3 regions of the Arthrobacter sp. StoSoilB5 genome follow, and region 2 is predicted to be linked to each of the others. Evidence: riboswitches for the same ligand, from Rfam matches in the RefSeq annotation. Region 2 holds a riboswitch; each other region holds the start of a gene.
What was found. A riboswitch is a leader RNA that binds a small molecule or an ion and turns the genes downstream of it on or off. The one in region 2 is predicted to bind cyclic di-AMP.
Positions count from the first base shown of each region.

Region 1: it holds a riboswitch for cyclic di-AMP, as region 2 does, so the genes downstream of both, LDN75_RS04755 (M23 family metallopeptidase) here and LDN75_RS03760 (hypothetical protein) in region 2, are expected to answer to the same signal.
Region 3: it holds a riboswitch for cyclic di-AMP, as region 2 does, so the genes downstream of both, LDN75_RS01925 (NlpC/P60 family protein) here and LDN75_RS03760 (hypothetical protein) in region 2, are expected to answer to the same signal.

Region 1 covers NZ_AP024646.1:1,003,616-1,011,157, reverse strand. The annotation lists gene LDN75_RS04780 (molybdopterin molybdotransferase MoeA) at 1-583, opposite strand, end outside; gene LDN75_RS04775 (NTP transferase domain-containing protein) at 580-1,479, opposite strand; gene LDN75_RS04770 (HNH endonuclease) at 1,522-2,022, opposite strand; gene LDN75_RS04765 (NlpC/P60 family protein) at 2,270-3,022, opposite strand; gene LDN75_RS04760 (C40 family peptidase) at 3,122-3,853, opposite strand; cyclic di-AMP (ydaO/yuaA leader) riboswitch at 3,858-4,028, opposite strand; gene LDN75_RS04755 (M23 family metallopeptidase) at 4,167-4,997, opposite strand; cyclic di-AMP (ydaO/yuaA leader) riboswitch at 5,002-5,243, opposite strand; gene LDN75_RS04750 (metal-dependent transcriptional regulator) at 5,418-6,113, opposite strand; gene serC (phosphoserine transaminase) at 6,417-7,542, shown strand, end outside.
Region 2 covers NZ_AP024646.1:779,944-787,485, forward strand. The annotation lists gene LDN75_RS03750 (LacI family DNA-binding transcriptional regulator) at 1-566, opposite strand, end outside; gene LDN75_RS03755 (glycosyltransferase) at 692-1,594, opposite strand; gene LDN75_RS03760 (hypothetical protein) at 1,837-2,649, opposite strand; cyclic di-AMP (ydaO/yuaA leader) riboswitch at 2,653-2,837, opposite strand; gene LDN75_RS03765 (HAMP domain-containing sensor histidine kinase) at 2,948-4,441, opposite strand; gene LDN75_RS03770 (response regulator transcription factor) at 4,445-5,185, opposite strand; gene LDN75_RS03775 (winged helix-turn-helix domain-containing protein) at 5,856-6,722, shown strand; gene LDN75_RS03780 (histidine phosphatase family protein) at 6,937-7,461, shown strand; gene LDN75_RS03785 (LysR family transcriptional regulator) at 7,475-7,542, opposite strand, start outside.
Region 3 covers NZ_AP024646.1:388,262-395,803, reverse strand. The annotation lists gene LDN75_RS01940 (PEP/pyruvate-binding domain-containing protein) at 1-2,003, opposite strand, end outside; gene LDN75_RS01935 (universal stress protein) at 2,024-3,061, opposite strand; gene LDN75_RS01930 (FAD-binding protein) at 3,489-4,181, shown strand; gene LDN75_RS01925 (NlpC/P60 family protein) at 4,348-5,112, opposite strand; cyclic di-AMP (ydaO/yuaA leader) riboswitch at 5,116-5,308, opposite strand; gene LDN75_RS01920 (copper resistance CopC family protein) at 5,459-6,082, opposite strand; gene LDN75_RS01915 (NCS2 family permease) at 6,196-7,542, shown strand, end outside.

The DNA.
Region 1 (7,542 bases), 220 kb from region 2:
CCTGGGTCACCACCTCCGACCCCGTCAAAAGGAACCGCACCAAGGGCTTGCCCAGCACTTCCAGCTCATCAAGGCCGGCCAGGGCAGCCAAGGCAATGTGCGCAGGATTCAGGATGGTCCCGGCTTTAAGCAGCACATCCCCTTCAGCTGCTTCTTCTGCAGCCTTGCGGATGTGCTGGCCGTTGCGTGGCTCCCCGGGCTTGGCTGCCCCGCCGAGCGCAAGGACCGGAAGGTCGTCGTCGTCCGTAGTGATGACGCCGCTCTCAGTGCGCAGAACCGCTTTGGCACCTGGTGGAATGAGTCCGCCAGTGACGATGGGGCTCGCCTGATGGGGAGCAAGCCTGTGGCCTGGCTCGATGAGAATCCATGGACCGGTTCCATTGACGGCCCAGCCGTCCATGGCGGAGGACGCATAGTGTGGCATGTCCTGTATGGCGAGTGCGTCCGAGGCAAGCGTCCGTCCCAAGGCCGCCTTCAGTGGTACCGGACTTGCCGGGATAAGAGCAGCGACGTCGAAAGCGCGCTGCCGGGCCTCATGCCATGTATGTGCCGCGTGGTGGCCCTGTCCGGGGGCCTCGGTCATTCTGCCTCTGTCCCGGGCTCCAGGTATTGCTTGGCAACCTGGCGGGCCAGATCAAGGGCAGCGCTCATGGCGGTGTCGTCCGCGGCCTGTCCGATCCCCCTGGCCATTCCAGCCGCATAACCGGCAATGAACGTCGTCAGGGGCGCTGCAGGCCGCACCACGGAGTGGGCGGCAACACCCGCCACCGCAAGGACTTCATTGATGTCCACTTCAACGCCCTCGAGCTCAAAGGCCTGCAACAGTGTGCGGCACCATTCCTCGAGCGTCTCTTCCTGGCTCTTCACGTCCGCCTCCTGCTCGTTGTATATGCCCAGGGCCGCTGCGTCCTCCCACGTGTCCACATCATCCGTGGACCCTTCGGGGACGCTAACGGCCAGCAGGTTCAGCCTAGCAAGCAGCCGGAACACTGGAGAGTTCGTTAACCCCGAAGCTTCCGAAGCTACGGCAATTTCCCTTTCCAAAGCCCGGGTGCTGTACACCCCCAGGAGAGGCTGTTGCCGGCCATCGGCTGAGACTGCCATGGCGCCTTCCACCTCCGGATGCTGCCGCAATGCTTCCCAGAGGGGCACGATGCCCCGGGAAGCGTGCGGCATGTCGCATGCCAGGACGAGTGTCCACGGCGCTTGCCCTCCTGCCTGGTGGATGGCCGCCAGGCCGGCAGCCATCGCGGCGGCAGGGCCTGCGAAGGCCGGTTCCTCCCGGGCGGTAAGAACTCCCTCAGGCAGGACGCCGATACCGGGAGTGTCTGGACCAACCACCACCACGGCGGAAGCACCCTGCGCCGCCTGCAGGGCATGCGAAAGGAGGCTGGCGCCGTCGAACGTTAATCCGGGCTTGGGCACGCCACCGAGGCGGGTGGCCCTGCCACCCGCCAGGATCACGGCGTTGAACTCCATCCGCCCAGAGTACCCGGACGGCGGGAGGACAACAGAAATCGATCAGGCGGCGGATTCCGGCAAGAGGAACGGGTCCCAGTCCGGCGCAGGTTTTTCGAGTTCTTTGATCTGCCACATGGTTCCTGTGGGCACACCGGGCGTGAAACGCAGTTTCCAACCCATCTCGGCGAGCGTGTGGTCACTCTTGGCGTTGTTGCATTTCAAGCACGCCGCAACCAGGTTTTCCCAGGAATCCGCGCCGCCCCTGGATTTGGGGTGGACGTGGTCTATGGTGTGCGCTGTTTTCCCGCAATAGGCGCAGCGATGGCTGTCGCGGCGAAGGACGCCGCGTCGGCTCACCGCGGTGATCCTGTTGTACCGGGGACGGATGTAGCGATTGAGAAGGATCACGGAAGGTCTTCCGAGAATCTCCTGTGGCCCGACGACAGGCTCGTCGCCTTCGGCCACTACGCTAGCTTTTCCAGTCAGCACAAGGACCAGCGCCCGGCGGAAGGTTACTACCGCCAGCGGTTCATATCCAGCATTCAGAACGAGTGTGCGCATGCACGTACCTCTTCACGGCCGCACCCGTCAGGGGCACGAGGGCCGGCTGCCCTCTGCTTGTACGGGCTGTGGATCGACAACACAAGGGTAAGCACTTATATGCCGTATCAACGAATTTTTCTGCCGTTTCGGCCGTGGTGTTGGCAAAAGTTCATGCACGGGACACCTTTTTGAGGCTAACCGACGGTGGTTAAAGCAGAACACCCCGCTGGCCTAAGCCTTGCGGGGTGTTCCGTGGAGTGTTTGATCAGCCGTTGACGCGGATGAAAACGGGGCCGGAGCCAACGTTCACGCTGAACAGTGCCGTAGTGGATCCGTTCCATCCACCGTGGACTGCCATGCCGTTGCCGACGTAAACAGCGATATGCGCCATTCCGCCGTAGCCACCGTTGGCGTAGTAGGCGAGGTCGCCGGGCTGGGCTTCAGCTGCACTGACCGTGCGGCCGAGGGAGAGGTAGCCGGCCGGCCAGTCGTGGAAGTGAATGCCGACGGCGGCCAGCGAGTTGGTCACCAGCATGGTGCAGTCCTGCGTGACGCCAAGCTGTGCGTAGGCCGCTGCGGCAATAGCTGCACCGAGACCACTGGAGGCCGCGGGCGCCTTGGCTGCGGGGGCAGTGTTGACTGCCAGAGTGGCGTTGCCGCCAGCAGCCGGCGCAGATTCCTTGGCCGGGGCCTTCTCGACCACAGGAGCGGGTGCTTCCACCGTGGTGACCACGGGGCGCTCGTAGGAGATGGCAACGCTCGAGTCGGCAGCAATGGTGGCCTGGGCAACCGTCTGCACGTCAAGGGCGGACGCGGATGTAGATTCGCGCTGGACATTGGTGTCCGCAGCATTTGCAGCCACGCCGCTGGTCAGGACAAGGCCCGATGCAGCTGCGATCACTGCTGCCTGACGGCCAACGCCACCGGCGTTGTCGCTGACAGCCTTTGCGATGACGGCAAGTGAGCTGGTCTTGGGGGCCTCAGCTCGATGCCGTGCAACCTTGTTTGCACTGGTCATGATTACTCTCTTTTCGTATCCGCGCACGCTGGGGTCGCACGCGGGTTATGGGCGGCCAGCACATGGGGGGCATGCTGGCTTACCCCGAATGGGATTTTCCTAGCGGAGGGTGAAGAACGAGGATGTGCCGGTGGAGGCCACGGAGTGCAGCAGGGTGCCCTGGCTGGGGTTCAGCGCGCTGATCATCATGCCGTTGCCGACGTAGATGCCAACATGGGCTCCGCCGTTCTGCATGACGAGGTCGCCGGGAGCTGGCGTGCTGGTGGGCGTCATGACCGTCCAGGCATTGACGCGGGGGATGCTGATGCCGGCCTGGGCGTAAACCCACTGGGTGAATCCGGAGCAGTCCCAACCATTGGGGGAAGTGCCGCCCCAAACGTAGGGGTGGCCGATGCCGGTGTAGGCAATGGCTGCGAGTCCGGAGGCTGCCGCGCTGGAAGCGGAATCCTTGGCCGTGGAGGACAGGGCAGAGAGTGCGCCGTTCGCCTGGCTATCGCTAGTCTGCGTGCGCTGGGAGGCCCGCTGAACCTTGGGGGCTTCCTTGGTGGCCACTACCGGGCTCTCGAAGGAAACGGTTGCGGTGGGCTCGGCGGTGACAACTGCGGTGGCTACCAACTGCTGGGTGCTGGAGCTTTCCGACTTGGAAACGTCGGTATCTGCGGCCTGGGCCGGGAGTCCGACGCTGAGAACGAGTCCAGAGGCTGCGGCCAGAACGGCGGCTTGGCGGCCTACGGTGCCTGCATTGGTTGAGACAGCCTTGGAAAGGTTGTTCAACGGGTTCGTACGAACCAATTCGGCGCGATGGCGCGCAGGGGTAGTGCGTGATGACACGAAGGTAGCCTCTCCCAATGCCTGCGAGGTGAGCTGTCGGATTCGGATGGGAGTCATCCGGCCGCGCGGCTTCCGGGAAGCTTTTGCGACTTAACCCCAAGGCCTTCTGATTCGAAGACCAAAATTGGTTCCCCCGCCCCTGCCAGACGATTTTTGCGAACGGACCTTGAGTGGTGGCAGAGCTAGGCAATCCACCCAAGTGCATCGGCCCCCTAAAAAGCCGATGCGCTTTAGACGGTACAACAGATATTCGTGAATGTCACATTCAGGTCACGGGGCGTGTCATCAATGCGAGAGAGCACCATCAACTAGCTCAGAGCCAACCCATGGGATCTACGACCTCGCCATTTACCTGGACCTCAAAATGGAGGTGGCAGCCGGTGGATGCGCCCGTGGTGCCGCTGAGCGCGACGGTATCGCCACGGTTGACGGTCTGGCCCACCTTGACGTTGAAGGACGACAGGTGGTTGTACGTGGTCTCGAGGCCGTTGCCGTGATCAACCACTACGCGGTTGCCTCCGCCATACTCATGCCAGCCCGCGAACGTGACCTTGCCTGCGGCTGCGGCGTGAACAGCGGTACCGCACTGGGCCACGAAGTCCTGGCCACGGTGGAAGTCACCCGTGCCGCCGGTGAGCGGGCTGACGCGATAGCCAAAGGGCGACGCCGTGACCAACTTGTCCAGTGGACTGCCCAAGGTGCCAAGTGAGGAGGCGCGCTGGATGCTGCCCGCAGACTGCGCGCTCAGCAGCTGCTTGAGCTTGCCGTCAGGATCGGCTGCGGTGGCGACCGCTGCGCGGCTGAAATCGATTTTGGCAGACGCTGCCGCAGAAACCTCGGGCTGGCTGCCACCGGGCACGGTCAGGGCCGCCTCAGTCTGACCGGACTCGGATGTGGCCATGACGGGGCTTGTGGCCGGCAGACCTACAGTCAGGGCAAGTCCGGTGGCGGCAAGCGCAACTCCGGCTTTCTGCCCGACACCACTGGCTGCGGCGAAGTCGGCTACCTGGCGCAATGGGCTCTTGCGGCGGCGCACCTGACGCGGGGTGTCGCGTGGCCGGATCTCCATTGCGGCGCGGGCTGGCCGCAGCTCAGCAGCGGGGCCGGACGCGCGGCGGCGACCCCTGACGTTCTGCGATGTCAAACTCTGTTCCTCTCTAGAAAGCCTGCGAAGTTAGCTGTCGGATTCGGGTCAGAGAGTTCAAAGACCCGGTCCGCACGAAGCGCAAACGGCACACAGGTATCCCAAGGAGGACTTGCGTTAGTAGGCACTTCTGCTGCGGACTTCACCCCAAGGCTGCTTCTTTAGGCAGCCGCTTGTGGTTCCCCCGCCTCTGCCAGTAGTTGATGACACACCTGATCCGCTGGCAGAGCTCGGCTCCAGATCAGGTAACGCTTTGGTATCGGCGCTAGTAGATAACTATAGGCGATTAAAGTCCGCAGTAATAAATTCGTTATCTTTCGAAACACCGTGTTGTGGCGTGGCTCCATACCATCAATCGCGGAAACCCGCAGGTCACACGCGCGCCAAAGACCCCAACGTGAGATCTGACACGCCGGAAAGTCAGCTAACGGCGACGAAGACGTGCGCGGCTACCTCGGGAGGCAGCTCAAGCGCTCCTTCAATGCCGGGAACGCGAACAGAGATGTACTCCCCCACCCTCTCCAAGGAGACGGTGGCGCCGGGACGAATCCCGCCTTCATCAAGCTGGGTGAGGAGTTCCGGCTCAACCTGGATGGGCTCAGCGAGTCGGCTGACGACTACGCGTGAATCGGCGGCGTACCCGTCCATCGCGTGCAGCAGGTTGACGTCCAGGCGTGCAAGGGGCTGGCCGGCGAGGCCGCCAAGTGCCTCCAGACCCGGGATGGGGTTGCCATACGGCGACTCGGTGGGATGTTCCAACAACTCATACAACCGCCGCTCCACACGTTCGCTCATGACGTGCTCCCAGCGACATGCCTCGTCATGGACATACGCCCAGTCGAGACCAATGACGTCCGCCAGAAGCCTCTCGGCAAGGCGGTGCTTTCGCATGACTTCAGTGGCCCGCTTGCGTCCGACCTCGGTCAGCTCCAGGTGACGGTCGTTGGACACAATCACCAGGCCGTCGCGCTCCATGCGTCCGATGGTCTGGGAAACTGTGGGTCCCGAATGGCGCAAACGCTCGGCAATACGTGCGCGAAGAGCCACGATGTTCTCTTCTTCAAGCTCCAAAATGGTCCGAAGATACATCTCAGTGGTATCGATCAGATCCGTCATCCAGCTCAGCTCTCCTCGAACGCATTTGTTGCGTAATCTCCACCGTACCGCGTCCCAGCCAAGGTGGACGGTGTGCAATCGACACCTCAGGAACGCCAACCCTAGCCTAGCTTATTTGGAATTACTCTGGATAATGTTTCCGCGGGCACGAATGCCCGTAGTCGTTCAGGCATTCCACGTGGCGGACTATGACAACCGCAGATTCCTGAGCGCGGGCCCGGTCAGGCAGAATGATGGAGTCGAAGGGGCAGCCGATGCCACCTGCCACCTCCCCTCTCTAACCGATACCCATTGGAGCCACACGTGAGCGACAACAGCATCACTATTCCCGCCGACCTGCTGCCCAAGGACGGACGCTTCGGCGCAGGACCCTCCAAGGTCCGCCCGGAACAGGTCCAGGCCTTGTCCGCCGCATCGACCACCATTCTTGGCACATCCCACCGTCAGGCGCCCGTCAAGAACCTGGTGGGCTCGGTCCGCGAAGGACTCAGCCAGTTCTTCCGCGCACCTGAGGGCTACGAGGTTGTCCTCGGCGTCGGCGGCTCCACCGCTTTCTGGGACGTAGCGACTTTCGGCCTGGTTGAGAAAAAGGCCCAGCACCTTTCCTTCGGCGAGTTCGGTTCCAAGTTTGCGGCGGCCACCAACAAGGCCCCCTTCCTCGATGCATCCTCCATCATCAAGTCCGAGCCCGGCACGCGGCCGTCCCCCCAGGCCGAGGCCGGCGTTGACGTCTACGCGTGGCCCCAGAACGAGACTTCCACGGGTGTTGCCGCCCCGGTCAAGCGTGTAGAAGGCGCCGACGCCGGTTCGCTCGTCCTGGTGGACGCCACCTCAGCCGCTGGCGGGCTGGACGTGGACGTCGCCGAATCGGATGTCTACTACTTCGCCCCGCAGAAGAACTTCGCCTCTGATGGCGGCCTGTGGCTGGGCCTGTTCTCCCCCGCAGCCCTGGAGCGCGCCGCGCGCATCAAGGCAAGCGATCGCTGGATCCCGGACTTCCTGGACCTGCAGACCGCAATCGAGAACTCCAAGCTGAACCAGACGTACAACACGCCTTCGCTGTCCACGCTGCTGACGTTGGATGCGCAAGTGCAGTGGCTCAACAGCAACGGTGGAATGGACTTCGCCAGCAAGCGCACGGCGGACTCGGCCAGCCGCATCTACTCCTGGGCCGAGGCCTCCGAGTACGCCACACCGTTCGTCGCCAAGGCTGAGGAGCGCTCCAACGTCATCGCCACCATCGACTTCGATGACTCCATTGACGCAGCGGCGATTGCCAAGATCCTGCGCGCCAACGGCGTGGTGGACACTGAGCCCTACCGCAAGCTCGGACGTAACCAGCTCCGCATCGCCACCTTCGTGGCAATCGAACCTGACGACGTCTCAGCCCTGCTCGCCAGCATCGACTACGTCGTGAGCGAACTGAAGA
Region 2 (7,542 bases):
CCCACGTGGGCGATTCGAGTATGTCCCAGAGAGATCAGGTGCTTGACGGCGGACGTGATGCCATCGGTATCGTCCATGCAGACCGCGGGGAAAGGTGAGCGCGTGTCCGGCCGATTGAGTGTGACAGCGGGCAGTTCCAGCTCGCCGAGCAGGGCGATGCGGGAATCGTTGTTCCGCATGTCGGTGAGGATGACGCCGTCCACGCGACCATCCTCTACGAGCTTTCTGTAGCTTTTCTCTTCTGCCTCGGGGCCGGAAGCGATGGACAGGACCAACGTGTATTCATGCCGGACCAGGGTGGTTTCGATGCCAGCTATGAAGGCCGGAAAGAAGGGGTCCGTGCTGAGCAGTTTCGCATCACGTGCCACCACGAGTCCCAAGGCATAAGCCTTGGAGGAGGACAGTCCCTTGGCCCGGAGACTTGGTTTCCAGCCCAGTTCCTTGGCAACTTGGAGGATCCGCGTCCGCGTGCCTTCGCTGACGCCCGGCTGGCCATTCAGCGCGTAGGAAACAGCACCCTTGCTCACGCCTGCTGCATTCGCGACGTCGTTGATGGTAACGGCCATGACTCCCCAATTTACGAGCAGTGATCCCGATCACTTGACCGGTTCAGTTGTTGGTAAGTAAACCGGTTCAGTTGACCTATGTCAAGCAGGATGAGGCGGGGCTTATTGCACGCTGGTGCGACGTGTCACTTCGGAACGGGGCAACGACGCGGGCAAGGGCCACGCTCCAGTGTTGCCCGGAGTTCCGCGATGGGGATGCGCCCCGTCACGAGATCGCGCGCCAGGCGCGCGATACCCCGCAGGTCAGCCGCAGCGGTCCGTACGACGTCGATATTTGGGTCGGGATTGTCGGTCCAGTCGACGGGGACTTCGTGAATGCGCAGGCCGCAGCGCTCAGCGATAACCAGGAGTTCGGTATCGAAAAACCACGAGTCGTCCCTAACGTGCGGCAGGATCCGATGGGCTACATCCGCGCGGATGGCTTTGAAACCGCACTGGGCGTCGGAGAATCGGGCGCCCAAGACCAGATGCAGCAGGATGTTGTAGCCGCGGGAAACCAAGGTGCTTCGGCGACCACCAATCGCATTGGAAGTCCGGGCTAGCCGTGTGCCAATGGCAAGATCCGAATGGCCGGAAATTACTGGTGCCAGCAGGGGAGCCACCGCGGCAAGGTCGATGGACATGCCGGCTTCGACGTAGGCCAGCACAGGTGAGGGTGAATGGAGCCAGACATGGCGGATCGCATTTCCCCGCCCTCGTTCCTGGAAGCGCAGGACCTTCAGGCTCGGGAGTTCGCGGGCCAGCCGTTCGGCAATTCTCAATGTGGTGTCAGTACTGGCGTTGTCGGCCACAGTGATCTGGAAGCTGTAAGGCAACGAGTCCACGAGATGCGCGTGCAGCCGGCGCAGGCTCCACTCGATGTGGCCTTCCTCGTTGAAGACGGGAACCGCGACGTCAAGGACGGGAACTGTTCCCCGGATGTTCACGGGAGACCGCCGCGACCGCTGTTGAGGCACGGCTGAAGCACCACAGTGCCCAGCGTGTGCAGCGTGCTGCACTGCGTTGCCCGCTGGATCTATGAGCGTCATGCATCCAGCATGCGGCCAGGGATTATGAGGGCCATAGGCAGCCGCTGTGATGTGACTGTGAAACGTGGAAAGCCTTGAAACGTGGAAAGCCTTCAAACGGGGAAACGGCCTGAACCGCGAAAACCGCCCCGGTTCCTGCCGGTCGCTTCAATAAACACTGCGAACGGCGGAAACGGGGCGGCAATCAGGCCCTGCACGATTGAGCCCGCTGGGGTGGGCTCAAGCCTGCTTCAGGGTTTGGCTTAGTACCAGTTGTTGGCCAAGTGGAAGGCAAGGGCGGCCGAGGGGGAGCCGTAGCGTTCCTTGATGTAGTTCAGGCCCCACTTGATCTGGGTCTGGTAGTTGGTCTCCCAGTCAGCGCCGGCAGTCGCCATCTTGGAAGCCGGCAATGACTGCACGATTCCGTAGGCGCCACTGGAGGCGTTGGTCGCGGTGGTCCGCCAGTTGGATTCCTTCTCCCACAGCGTGTTCAGCGCAGTCATTTCGCCCGGACCCCAGCCGTAGTTGGCGAGGATGCTGGCGGCGTACGCCTTGGCAGCTGCGGGATCGTCCACTGCCTTGGGGGCAGCTGCGGCGGCTGCGGCTGCAGCAGCGGCGGCATCTGCAGCCTGCTTGGCGGCTGCGTCAGCGGCAGCCTTCTCGGCGGCGGCTTGTGCGGCCGCTGCCTGGTCCGCGGCAGCCTTCTCAGCGGCGGCCTTCTCGGCGGCGGCTTGTGCGGCCGCTGCCTGGTCTGCGGCGGCCCTATCGGCGGCGCCCTTCTTGGCGGCAGCATCCAAGGAAGCTGAGATTTCCGCTGATTTGTTGCTGACCTGGGCGGTAGCCTGCGTCTCGGACGCCTGGCTCGTTTCCGGGAGGTTGAACGCAGCGTTTGCGGCCTGGCCGAGCGAGGCGACGCCCAAGGCGGCGGCAACGACTCCTGCAACAACGGACATCCGCTGCCCGGTCTTGCCACGGCGTGCAGCGTTCTTCAGAACGGTTTGCGACTTGGTCAGGGGAGCATTGTGTTCGTCACGGTGACGCGCGGAAGGGCGCGTCTGATCGTTGAATTCAGACATGTGTGATTACCTCTCAGCGCCTGCGGAGTTAGCTGTCGGGTTCGGATGAGGTCATCCGGCCGCGCGCGTAGCTGCGGCTTCACCCCAAGGGCAAGGAAAATACTGTGCCCGGAGACTCTGGGTCCCCCGTCTCTGCCTCGAATGAGAACGGAACTCCGGGAAGTGGCAGAGCTCGGCGCATCCCGGGTGTGGGGCCAGTTAGGGGCGACCCACCCTTTCGACGGTACAGGAGGTTTCGGCTTAAGTCACATTTAGGTAACAGAGATCACGATCACGGCGCGTCATGTTGCCCGATTCGTTATGCGCGTTCGTTTGAAACTGAGGGAAGCCGGAGGGCGAACTCAGTGCGTCCCGGCTTGGACGTAACTTCCACGCTTCCGCCGTGCGCTTGAACGATCGATTCGACAATGGACAAGCCCAATCCGGAGGTCCCCTCAGAGCCCGATCTTGCGGCGTCAGCCCGGGCAAATCGCGAGAAAATACGGCCTTGGAATTCGGGCGGAATGCCAGGCCCATCGTCAGTGACGGTGACCACCGCACTACCGTCAGCAGAGAGCATGACGCCTGTGACTACCGTGGTGCCGGGATCTGTGTGCTTGCGTGCGTTGGACAGCAGATTGGCCAACACTTGATGCAGTTGGGTTGCGTCACCGCGCACCGTAATCGGTTCGTCAGGGAGCTGGAGCTTCCAGATATGGTCCGGTGCCATCACCTTTTCGTCGCTGACGGTCTCGATCACCAGCTGCGTCAGGTCCACATCCGTGACCTTCAACGGCTGGCCTTCGTCCAGGCGCGCCAACAGAAGCAGGTCCTCCACTAGCGTGGTCATCCGTTCCGATTGGCTCTGGACGCGTGCCAAGGATTTTCGTCCATCGTCGGTGAAGTTCTCGGTCATGCGTAGCAACTCTGTGTAGCCGCGGATGGCGGTCAGTGGCGTCCGGAGTTCGTGGGACGCGTCGGCCACAAATTGTCGGACCTTGGTTTCGCTTTCCTGCCGGGCTGCCAGCGCCCTGGCAACGTTGTTGAGCATTTGGTTCAAAGCGTGGCCAACGCTGCCCACTTCCGTTCCCGGATGGGAGGCCGACGGCGGTACGCGCACCGCAAGTGCCACGTCACCGGCGTCGAGGGGCAGCCGCGAGACTTTCGTCGCGACTTCCGAAAGCTGCTCCAGGGGCCGCATGGTCCTACGGATAATGACGGTACCCGCGAGTCCGATCAGTACCAGGCCGCCAAGAGAAACAAACACCATGGTCCATACCAGCGATGCCTCGGCGTTTTGCTTGTCAGCCAACGGCAGTCCCGTCACGATCACGTCGCCGTAGGCGGTCTCAACGGCCACCAGCCGGTAGTCGCCATTGGACAATGAGCGGTCCACAGGCAGATTGCCGCGGGGGAGTGACAGCAGGACCTGCTTGTCTTCGGCCGAGAGTGCGGCGCGCCGTCCGTTGGCATCTATGAGGCCCGAGTTGATGACGGTGGAACCATCGATCCTCGCGTTGAGGGTCCCGGCACCTTGGCCGCGGGCCTCCAGGGGATCTGGCCGGCCGCTTGAAGGAAAGTTCGACGGCGGCCTGCCGAAGTCATTCGCGCGGCTGGACGCCTGCTCCAACTGCTTATCGAGTTGCTTGTTGAAGTACATGTCCATGGAGGCATAGCTGACCACCCCGACTGCACCACAAATCGCCACCAGCAATGCCATTGCCACCAGGACCAGTCGCGTGCGCAGATGCCAGGTAGAGGGATTGAACCAGCTCCGCTGGGTCTTGCGGGCTACTCCTGAAAGGGTGGACAAGGTTCAGTCCGCAGGCTTGATGACGTAGCCGGCCCCGCGGATGGTGTGGATCATCGGGGGGTGGTTGGCTTCGATTTTCTTGCGCAGGTAGGAAATGTACAGTTCCACGATGTTGGCCTGCCCGCCGAAGTCGTAGTCCCAGACGCGGTCCAGGATCTGTGCCTTGCTGACCACGCGCTTGGGGTTCTCCATGAGGTAACGAAGCAGCTCAAACTGCGTTGCCGTGAGCTGGATGTCCTCGCCGGCGCGGGAAACTTCGCGTGTATCCACGTTCAGGGTGAGATCGCCCACCACCAGTTCGGCGGTGTCCATGGCGGCTACGCCTGATCGTTGGACGAGCCTGTGCAGGCGCAGGAGGACCTCCTCCATGCTGAAGGGCTTGGTGACGTAGTCGTCGCCGCCGGCGGCAAGGCCTACGATGCGGTCCTGGACAGCATCCTTGGCTGTGAGGAACAGCGCAGGTACTTCGGGCGCGAAGGCGCGTATCCGGTTGAGGACCTCCACACCGTCAAATCCCGGAAGCATGACATCCAGCACCAGCACGTCAGGGCGGAAGTCCTTGGCAATCTTCACGGCTTCTGGTCCGTCGGCAGCTACCGCCACGGACCAGCCTGCCATGCGCAAACCCATGCTCATGAGTTCGGCAAGGCTGGGTTCGTCGTCCACTACCAGGGCTCGGATTGGGGAGCCGTCCGGGTGGGAGAGCTGGGGAAGGTTGTTGGTCATGGAGTGCGAGGAGGCCATGTGACAACTCTCCATTCTGCTGGTTTGCCGAGGCTTTGGCAGTCCTGTGAGGACGCTGTGAGATCAACACTAGCTACGTGGGAGTTAGGTGGCAGGAGTTCGTGGACCCTGGGCAGGCCCATACAGACTGTTTCTACGGCTTGTAGCAGATTTTGGAGCAAAAATTCGAGATCGGACCGGCTTGCGATTGGACAGCAAGTGTTTCAGATCTTGAGATTCCGTCCTTCTGTGCCGAATGGGAATCGGGGAGGACATCATGCCTTATCGGCCGAAGAAAATTCACCATATACCGAATATTTCTCGTCGAGACCGAATGAAATGACGTTCATTTTCAACGAGGGAAGAATTGTGATCTGCGGCACAATAGACCCTCTTGTCTCAAAATGTGGACGGTTTGGCGCTTTGTTACTTGCGTGTTGCCATTGTTACGTTGCACACTTCCAATGTGAACAAGAACTCAACAGCACCTGCAGCCGCAGCAATCTGGTCCAGCACACCCGCTGGCGACGAGACCCGCTGTTGTCGAATGCAAGCCTAACTTTCCACCCCAAAGAAGTTTCAGGCATTCGCCCCCTAGCCCAGCGTTGGGCGCCCTTCCCCAAACTCATTGCGGGGACAACCAGCATTCGAAGCCGCGATGACGGCTATTCACTTTTGAGGTAATCACTCCATGTCAGTTGCATCCGGTTACGTCCACATCTCAGTCCGAAACGCCAACAAGGCCGCTTCAAACGCAGGGCTCCGCCCCGGCTTCGGCAACCGTCCCGGGTACGCCCCCGCCACCCAGGGCAACGGCCAGCAGGCCCCCGGCTACGTGCCCCAGGGTTACAACCCCAACTCCTACGGCCAGTTGCGGGCAGTTCCCACCAACGAGCCAGCACCCATGACGGCGCCCACTCCCGTCATTGCGCAGTCTGACCGCCTCCGCCCCGTCGCCAACGACAACGTGGCCCGCGGCTTCGTGCTCTACATGGGCATCGACGAAGAGACAGCAGCAGCGGCTGGTACGTCCATCGCCAAGCTTGCCCAGGAAATCCGGGCCTATGCCCAGTCCCTCGTCACCGGCGCAGAGAGCTACGCTGCAGTCGCCGTTGCACCGGCCGGGGCACCCGGGTCCGCACTCGACGTCGTGCGTTCCACCTTCGGTGACCCCACGGTCGCAGCCCGCCAGCGCACCGAGGCTGCGCGCCCGGCACCGCAGCAGGAAGCCCGCCCCTCCGGCGTGCTGATCGACCTCGCCCGCCGCGAAGTCCACCTCGACGGTGAGTCGCTGAACCTGACGTTCAAGGAATTCGAGCTCCTCAACTACCTCGTCGAAAACGGTACCCGCACGGTTGGCCGCGACGAGCTGCTTGAGGGCCTGTGGCGCAACGCCGAAGAAGTGCCCAACGAGCGCACCATCGACGTCCACATCCGCCGCCTCCGCTCCAAGCTGGGCCGCCTTGCCAACACCGTGCGCACCGTACGTGGCCAGGGCTACCGCTTCTACGAGCACCCTGAGGTCATCGTCTGGGCCGCTCCGGAATACTCGATCTAAGCTACTGCTGCAGCAGAAAGGCGGCATATCCCTCTGCGCCTGCGCTCGTGCCTCCCCTCCGCCTCCCTGCCCTCGCAAGCTCGGTCAGGGAACCCGGGCGGAGTGGGCCCAGCAACAACGGCGCTATCGGGACATGCCGCCTTTCTGCTTTTGTAGTGCTCCCGTGAGTATTGGCCTCCGCCGCGGAGAGGGTTTGCCGCTATAGGGTTGGTTCATGAGTGACCATCACATCAGGCGCCTTGTGATCATGCGGCATGCCAAAGCGGATTGGCCCATGGGGGTTCCGGACCATGAACGTCCCCTCGAGGAACGCGGACACCGTGAGGCCCCACTGGCCGGAAGATGGTTGCTCAAGCATGGCGTCGTTCCAGACTTCATTCTGTGCTCGTCTGCGCTGAGGACCCGCCAAACCTGCACGTGGGTGTGCGATGAGTTGGGAGACAAGGCGCCGACGCCCAAGCTCGAGGACGGCCTGTACGCCGCCTCGGCAAACCGGATGTTGACCGTGATCAACCACGTCCCGGACACTGTCACCACCTTGATGGTTATCTCGCACATGCCTGGCGTCCAGGACCTGGCCATGCACCTCGCTTCGCGCGATTCGGACCATGATGCCTATATGGATGCCGCCACACGGTTCCCAACCAGTGCTTTGACAGTGATGGAGACTGACAAGCCATGGGCGGAGCTGGATGGGCAGGACGCCCGTCTGACGCACTTTAAAGTGCCGCGCAAGTAGCTACGCCCGTTGCTCAGCCCCTGACGGGCAGTTCGTGCTCGGCCGCCACTTCGCGCAGCAGGCGGACTGCATGCCGGATAT
Region 3 (7,542 bases), 390 kb from region 2:
GGTGCGTCCGCGCTGTGCTCGAGACGAAGATAGTTGACCACGACGCCGAGAATGTGTGTGGGGTCATCCGACCATCGGGGCATTCCAAGGTCGATCTCTGCCACAGCCCTGTGCCCATAGGTGCGCAGGAAAGCCTCCAGCCCGGATTGCGCAACTGCTGGTAAGGCTCTGTCCTTGTATTGCTGAACGAGTTCCTCGAGTGTGGGGTAGCTCAGGAAGGCCAAGGCCTCCGGGTCATCCCTGATGTCCTTGGCAAGCTGCCACAGGGCAAGGTCCATCTCGGTGGTGACGTTGTTGGGCAACCCACGAATGACTGTTTGGAGTTGGTCCCAGGAGGCTTGCTCGCCCAACACTTTCCGGACGAGTCCAAGCATCGCAAAGCCCAGAACAGGAAGGGGCAGGACTTGGGGAACCGTTGCGAATACTTCCTCCCCCAGGATTCTCTGCACGTGTGCAATTCGCTGATGGGCGGTGATGCCCTCCGGCACCCGGAGGGCATCGTGGAGTTCTGCCTCAAGCTGCTTTTGGCGCTTCATTGCAGCATCGGGACGGAAAAGGGCCCGGATCACCGTCTCCGGAACGCGGTACTTCGCCGCAACAGGGGCAACGTGCCTGATGAGTTTTATCGGAGTCTTGATGGTCACGGAAAACCGCGGGTCATCGAAAAGGCCACGAATCACCGCCGCCGAACGGGCCTCCATGATGTCAAAAATCCGTGGCACGATTGCCCGGCCCACCCTGCTGCGCAACACGGACGTGAAGTCGAAGAAGATCCTCTGCCCGACCTCATGGTAGGGCGAGGGCCCGGACCTTGGATCGGGGACGTCGAACGCAGCCCTGCGGGCAACACTGGAGGCTAACAGTCGGATACCCGCCAACCCCATGGGCGTCAGTGGCCTGGTGAGGCCCTGGGCGAGACTGAAGTTCAGGAAAGCGTGCTCGCCGGGAGTCGCCGGGAGGCGGGAATTCAGCGGATAGAGGGTGGTGATGGGTCTTGCCTGCGTGAGCCACAGCTTCCCGGACGAATCGATGGCCCATTCGGTATCCTGTGGCGCTCCATAGTGGGCTTCCACCCGCCTTCCCAAGGCGGCCAGCGCCCGGATCTGGTCATCGTTGAGACACGGGAGAACCCCGTGGTTCCCTGCCTCCCCGGCACGGCCGGGCCCCCCAATACGTTCGGTGCCCCCACCTGCAAGCGAACGGATCTCCACCTGCCGGTCACCCAGCGTCCGCTTCAGGATGGAGTTGCTCTGCGTATCAACCACGTATTGATCGGGATTAACGGCACCTGACACCACGGCCTCGCCCAGGCCAGGGCTGGCATCGATTACAGCTTCACGGCGCCGTCCGGTGACAGGGTTGGCCGTGAACATCACTCCGGCTGTGGCAGAATCCACCATTTCCTGGACAACCACGGCCAGCGTCACCGTTGCGTGGTCAATCCCGTTGGTTGTCCGGTAGCTCACCGCGCGGTCCGTCCAGAGCGATGCCCAACACCGGCTTACAGCGTCAAGGACTGCCTCTTCTCCCACCACGTTCAGGAAGGTGTCCTGCTGCCCGGCAAAACTGGCGAAGGGCAGGTCTTCGGCAGTGGCGGAGGACCGCACAGCGACGGGGGCGGCGTCTCCCAACTTTTGATACGCCGCCCGGACCGACTCGGCGACGTCGGTGGGTACTCCGGCGTCGAGCACCAACGACCTCGCCCGGGCCGCGAGCCTATTGAGTTCGTCCAGGTCAGATGCCGCGACGTCCTGCAGAAGTGCAACGACGTCCTCCATCCCAATCGCTGAGAGGGCGTAGCGGTAGGCGGACGTTGTGAGACAAAAACCTGGCGGCACCGGCAGGCGGGCGGCACTCAACTCGCCGAGATTGGCAGCCTTGCCGCCTACCTCGGGGAGCATGTCCGCCCGGATGTCGGCAATATCCCGAATGAACACCGGGGCGTTTACATCCGGGCCCGCATTGTTTTCCTGCCGGTGTTTCCCAGGCTGCTGGTTATCCATGGGCGGTGCGCGCCAGCGCTCTAAGCCGCGCCGAGCATGGGTCCGAATTTGGGACGGTCCGCGAGTCGCGGATCCTCGCGGTCCGGAACAACGAGGACCGGCCCCTTGGCGTGATGGAGAACGCCATCGGAGGTGGAACCAAGGAGCATGCCCGCGAAACCACCGCGGCCCCGCGTACCGAGGACAACCAGCTCCACCCCGCGGCTGGCCTCAACCAGGACGTCAACGGGTGAGCCGTCCCTCAGCTCGGTTTCCAGAGGCAGCTGGGGAAAATGGCTGCGAAGCCAGGCGGCACCTGCATCCAACTGCACTTTGATGTCCGCAAACAAGGCATCGCGGTCCAAGGGTGCCGGCACCCAGGCCAAGGAGCCGCTGTACTGCGGGACTGCGCATATGACGCGGAGCTTGGCCCCCATCCGCTGGGCTTGTTCGGCTGCCTCGAGGACGGCGACGCGGGCTTGTTCGGAACCGTCCACGCCCACTGCTACGACGTTTTCCACCGTGCGCGGCCCGGCCTTGGCGTGCTCAGCCTTGATGTGCTTGTCCGCGGTGTTCTCACCCAAACGGTCGGCGCAGTAGAGCGGGACCGTCACGGTAGGGCATTTAGCGTGGGCAGGCAAGGCGCTGCTGACCGAACCCAGGAGACGCCCGACGAAGCCGCCGCGGCCACGGCTGCCAAAGACCAGGAGCGCGGCGTTCGCGGAGAGATCCAGGAGGACACCCGCGGCATCGCCGTTCTCCACAGACGCATCGACATCGATGTTGTAACCCGAGACCTTATCCATGGCCTGCTTGACGATGGCTTCCGCGCCCTCGCGGATCACAGAATCGTCTACGGTGGCGTATCCGCCGTCGAGGCCGGATGCTGCGAAGATGGGCACCGAATACGCCGTGACTATATGCAGGGGAAGCTGGCGGCGTTCCGCCTCACGAGCAGCCCAAACCAGGGCGCATTGACCATGCTCGGAACCGTCCACTCCGACGACGATTCCACCAGGCGCCACTGCTTGGTCCTCGCCGTCCCGTGGTTCTTCAATGTGTCTGCCGTGCTGGTCCATTGGGCCCGCCTCTCCACCTACTGCTTGATGTTCCGGCCATTCTGCCAGAGGTTCTCCGTACCGGTGTTCCCTTGCTGGTGTGCAACCAATAGCCGGGGCCGAAGAAACCCGCGGGTTCTCCTTCCAATGCCCACTATTCTCGGTTGGCATTACCGAATCAAGGCGACTTTGGGCTATGTGCATAACGGTCCGGGCTCGGTTTTCGACACCTTCATCGACCTCTGGATTGCGCTGCCGATGAACATCCAAAACACGCAGTCGCCGAGGCTATCCATGGCAGAAAAAGTTCGGTAGTGTTCGAGTCACCGAATGGCCGGCAAAAGTGTCCCAGGACACAATCCGGCCATTTATTTGCGGCCGCTTGGGGAACTCGGACGCGATCCCACGCGCTGCTGAAAGGCACACACGTCAAGGAGGAACCCAAGCAGTGTCACTCACTCCTGATTCCGTCACGGAACGGACTACCACCGTGGTGATCGGCACCGGCCTCTCCGGGTTGGCTGTTGCCAGCGAGCTCAGCCGCTATGGCGTGGGTTCCATCGTGCTGGACGGCTTTGGTGCTTTATCGGCCACCGGACCATCAGTCCATACGGGAATGCTCCAACGCTGCGACGCTGCCGACCCCGCAGCAATGCAGGAACGCAACGAGATCCTGCGCCACTTGCGCAACTACGCCGCCAGCCACCATCTGGATGTCCGCAACACCACACGCGCTGTTCGCCTGGACTTCCTCGGTGGAGACTCCACGCTGCAACTTGGATATGGACTCGCAGCGAGCCTGAACACGGCCAGCCTCAAGGCCGGGCTAAGTGTTTACGGGCCGCTTGAATCCACCCCACGGCAATGGGCCGTGCATACGGCCAGTGGAGTCCTCCTGGCCGACCACATTGTGGTGACGCGCTGCGCCCAGAGTCAACTGCGCCGCATGCTGGCCGATCTCGGAATCGCCATTGGCCAGAACCTCGTGGCAGCCATGCGTGCCGTCGGCATGCACTTGGTGGGCGTTGGCGAACTCATCACCCCCACGCCCAAGGAAGTACTCCGGCAAGCCAAAGCCGTGGGGCAAGCGATCTCATCCAAGGTGGCTCTCCCAGCTGGGCCGGGCATCGCCCTGGCGTAGAAACCACCGAAGGCCAGTTCAGTCCTTGCCTTAAACGAACAAAAATTAACTCAAAAGAGCGGTACGTAAAGGGTCGATTGCTAAAGGGCCGGTTACGAAAAAAGGCCGATGCCTTCGAAGACTTTGGTCCTCGAAGGCATCGGCCTTTTGAGCTGGAGCGTGAAGCTTAGGCGCCAGCGCGTACGTACGTGATGGGGCCTGTTGCGGTAAGCCAGCTGATCGGGTGGATGCCCGTCTGGTTACCGTTGATGCCACCGCTGATGGCCTGGCCGTTGCCGATGTAGATAGCTACGTGGCCGGACTGGACGATCATGTCACCGGGCTGGGGGTCGCTGACAACCTTGCCGTAGTTCATGAACTGCATGGGTGCGAGGTCGCCAACCGGAATGCCTGCGGAGCCGAGGGCCCTTTCGACCATCGCGGTGCAGTCCTGGAAGATGCCGATCTGGGCGTAAGCCGAGGCGACCATGGCAGCGTTAATGCCACCAACAGCCGGAGCTGCAGCAGCAGGGGCAGCCGCGACGGGAGCGGCAGCAGTGGTTGCCGCCGCCTGAACGGTAGCGGTCGCAGGAGCCTTGGCCGCCGGGGCCGGAGCAACGGGCGCCGGCTTTTCAATAACGGGAGCCGCTACGGAAGCAACCGCAGGGCGCTCGAAGTTGACCTTGGCCGTGGATGCGGCCGTAACAACCTTGGTGGGACCCTCGGTGACGGTCTCGGCGACCGTAGCAGGGCTGGAGTCGCGCTGAACAGGGGTTTCTGCTGCGTGGGCAGCAATGGAACCCGTAAGGACGAGGCCCGAAGCTGCTGCGATGACAGCGGCCTGGCGACCTGCGCCCGAGGCGTTGCTGGCAACGGCCTTGGAGATTGAGATGAACGGATTAGGACGTACGCTGTCCGCCTTACGACGGCCGCGAAGAATGCGTGAAGACATGAAAGAGCCTCTCCCGATGCCTGCGAGGTTAGCTGTCGGATTCGGATGGGAGTCACCCGGCCACTATCCCCCGCTGTTCAGCGGAAGCTTCGTGACTTCACCCCAAGGCGCGCTCTGAAAGCGGGCCAAAATGGGTTCCCCGTCTCTGCCGTAGGTTTGTCTGCGAACGGATTCCGGACTGCGGCAGAGCTAGGCAATCAGGCCGGAAGTGCCCGCTACGTGGAACAGGCACAGGTACAACCGTACAGGAAGATCATCTCAAAGTCACATTTACGTAACGAGAAGTTCAGTTTTGGCGTGTCGCGGTGACCATTTCGAGATCTTCGCAAGTATGTAGAAAACCTTGTTATTCCGGGGAATTTTCGCCATCCGGGTCGTTGGGAACCGCGAGTTTCTTCCGGGCTGTAACAGCGAGGAAGATCACCAGGGCAATCGCCACCACGGCGAGGCCAACGATGCTCCAGGGGAAGGGCTGGGAAGCGGCCGGAGCCGGCTCAATGTTTTCGGTACCGGGGGCCGCCGTGCCCGCCGTCGGAACAGCCACCGAAGCCGACTGGGAGGCACCTGCCTGGCCGCTCGCCGTCGTCGTGCTTGTCCCGGATGCCGTAAACGTAAAGGTGCCCTCGATGGGGTGCGAGTCGGAGCTGACCACGCGCCAGACCACCGTGTATTCGCCGGCCGGAGCACCCTGCCGAAGTTTCTGCACGGCCATGTTGTCGATGATTTCCACTGCGCCGTCCGCCCAGTTTTCGCCACCAGAGGTGACAGTCACACCCGAGCCGATGGCCAGCGGCCGGTTGTTGAACGTGATGGATACCGACGCCGGCACTTCAGTCACCCGGGCACCGTTCGCCGGGTTTGTTGATTCGGCGACGTCGTGGGCGGAGGCCGGGGCGGCGGCAAACAGCAACGCTGAAGCGAAAGCCAGCGCGGCGACGACGGCGGCCAGAAGCGGGCGGATGGTACGCATGGGGCGGTTTCTCCTAGTGTTGGCTTCCTTACAGACTAGGCGAATCGTCCCAGCGGCCCACATTGGCGGGCATAGGATTTGAGAGCAAACTCCCCCGATCCCCGGAGACCTTCATGCTTAAACAAGGTTCTGCAATCGACCGTTACTTCAAGATCTCCGAACGCGGTTCCACGTACTCGCGGGAAATACGTGGCGGATTCGCCACCTTCTTTGCCATGAGCTACATCGTTGTGCTGAACCCGCTGATCCTTTCCGGGGCAGACTCCAGCGGAGCTTCGCTCGGCTTCACGGCCGTCGCGGCCACTACGGCCTTTGTGGCCGGTATCCTCACCATCCTCATGGGCGCTTGGGCGAAGCACCCCTTCGCCGTGGCAACTGGCCTTGGCGTGAACGCATTCGTAGCGGTGACAGTTGCCTCCCACCCGGAGCTGACGTGGCCGGACATGATGGGCCTTGTGGTGCTTTCGGGCGTCACCATGCTGATCCTGGTCCTCACCGGATTCCGCACGGCCGTTTTCAAAGCCGTCCCGGAAGCTCTCAAGACGGCAATCGTGGTGGGCATTGGCCTCTTCATCGCCCTGATAGGCCTTGTCAACGCAGGCTTTGTCCGGCGCATCCCGGATGCCGCGGGCACCACTGTCCCGCTCGGCCTGGGTGTGGACGGCAAGCTGATGGGGTGGCCTACGTTGGTTTTCGCTGTCGGCCTGATCCTGACCATCGCGTTGGTAGTGCGAAAGGTCCGCGGCGCGATCCTGATCGGCATCGTGGTCTCCACTGCCCTGGCCGCCATCCTCGAATTCACGCTCCATATTGGCCCAAGCTTCGACGGCAAGAACGTCAACCCTCGCGGCTGGTCCCTCGTGGCTCCCACACTTTCCGAATGGGGCGCTCCGGACCTCTCCTTGATTGGTAAAGCCAACCCCTTCGGCGCCTTTGAGCACCTCGGTTTCGTGGCCGCCGCGCTGCTGGCTTTCGTGATCCTCCTCAGCATCTTCTTCGACGCCATGGGCACCATGGTGGGCCTGGCCAACGAGGCCGGAACCGTGGACGAGCACGGCAACATTCCCAACGTGGACCGCGTCCTCCAGGTTGATGCCCTCGGGGCAATCGTCGGCGGCGGCGCATCCGTTTCGTCCAACCAGATCTTCGTCGAGTCGGGCGCGGGTATTGGCGAAGGTGCCCGCACTGGCCTCGCCTCCATTGTCACGGGCTTGCTCTTCCTGGTGGCGATGTTCTTCACGCCGCTCATCAACCTTGTCCCGTTCGAGGCCGTCGCTCCTGCGCTGGTGGTTGTGGGCTTCATGATGGTGTCCCAGGTGGGGAAGATCGACTGGCAGGACTGGGGCGTCGGCATTCCCGCGTTCCTGACCATCGCCCTCATGCCTTTCACGTACTCCATTGCCAACGGCCTCGGCGCAGGCTTCATCTCCTACGTCCTTATCCGTTCGTTCCAGGGCCGG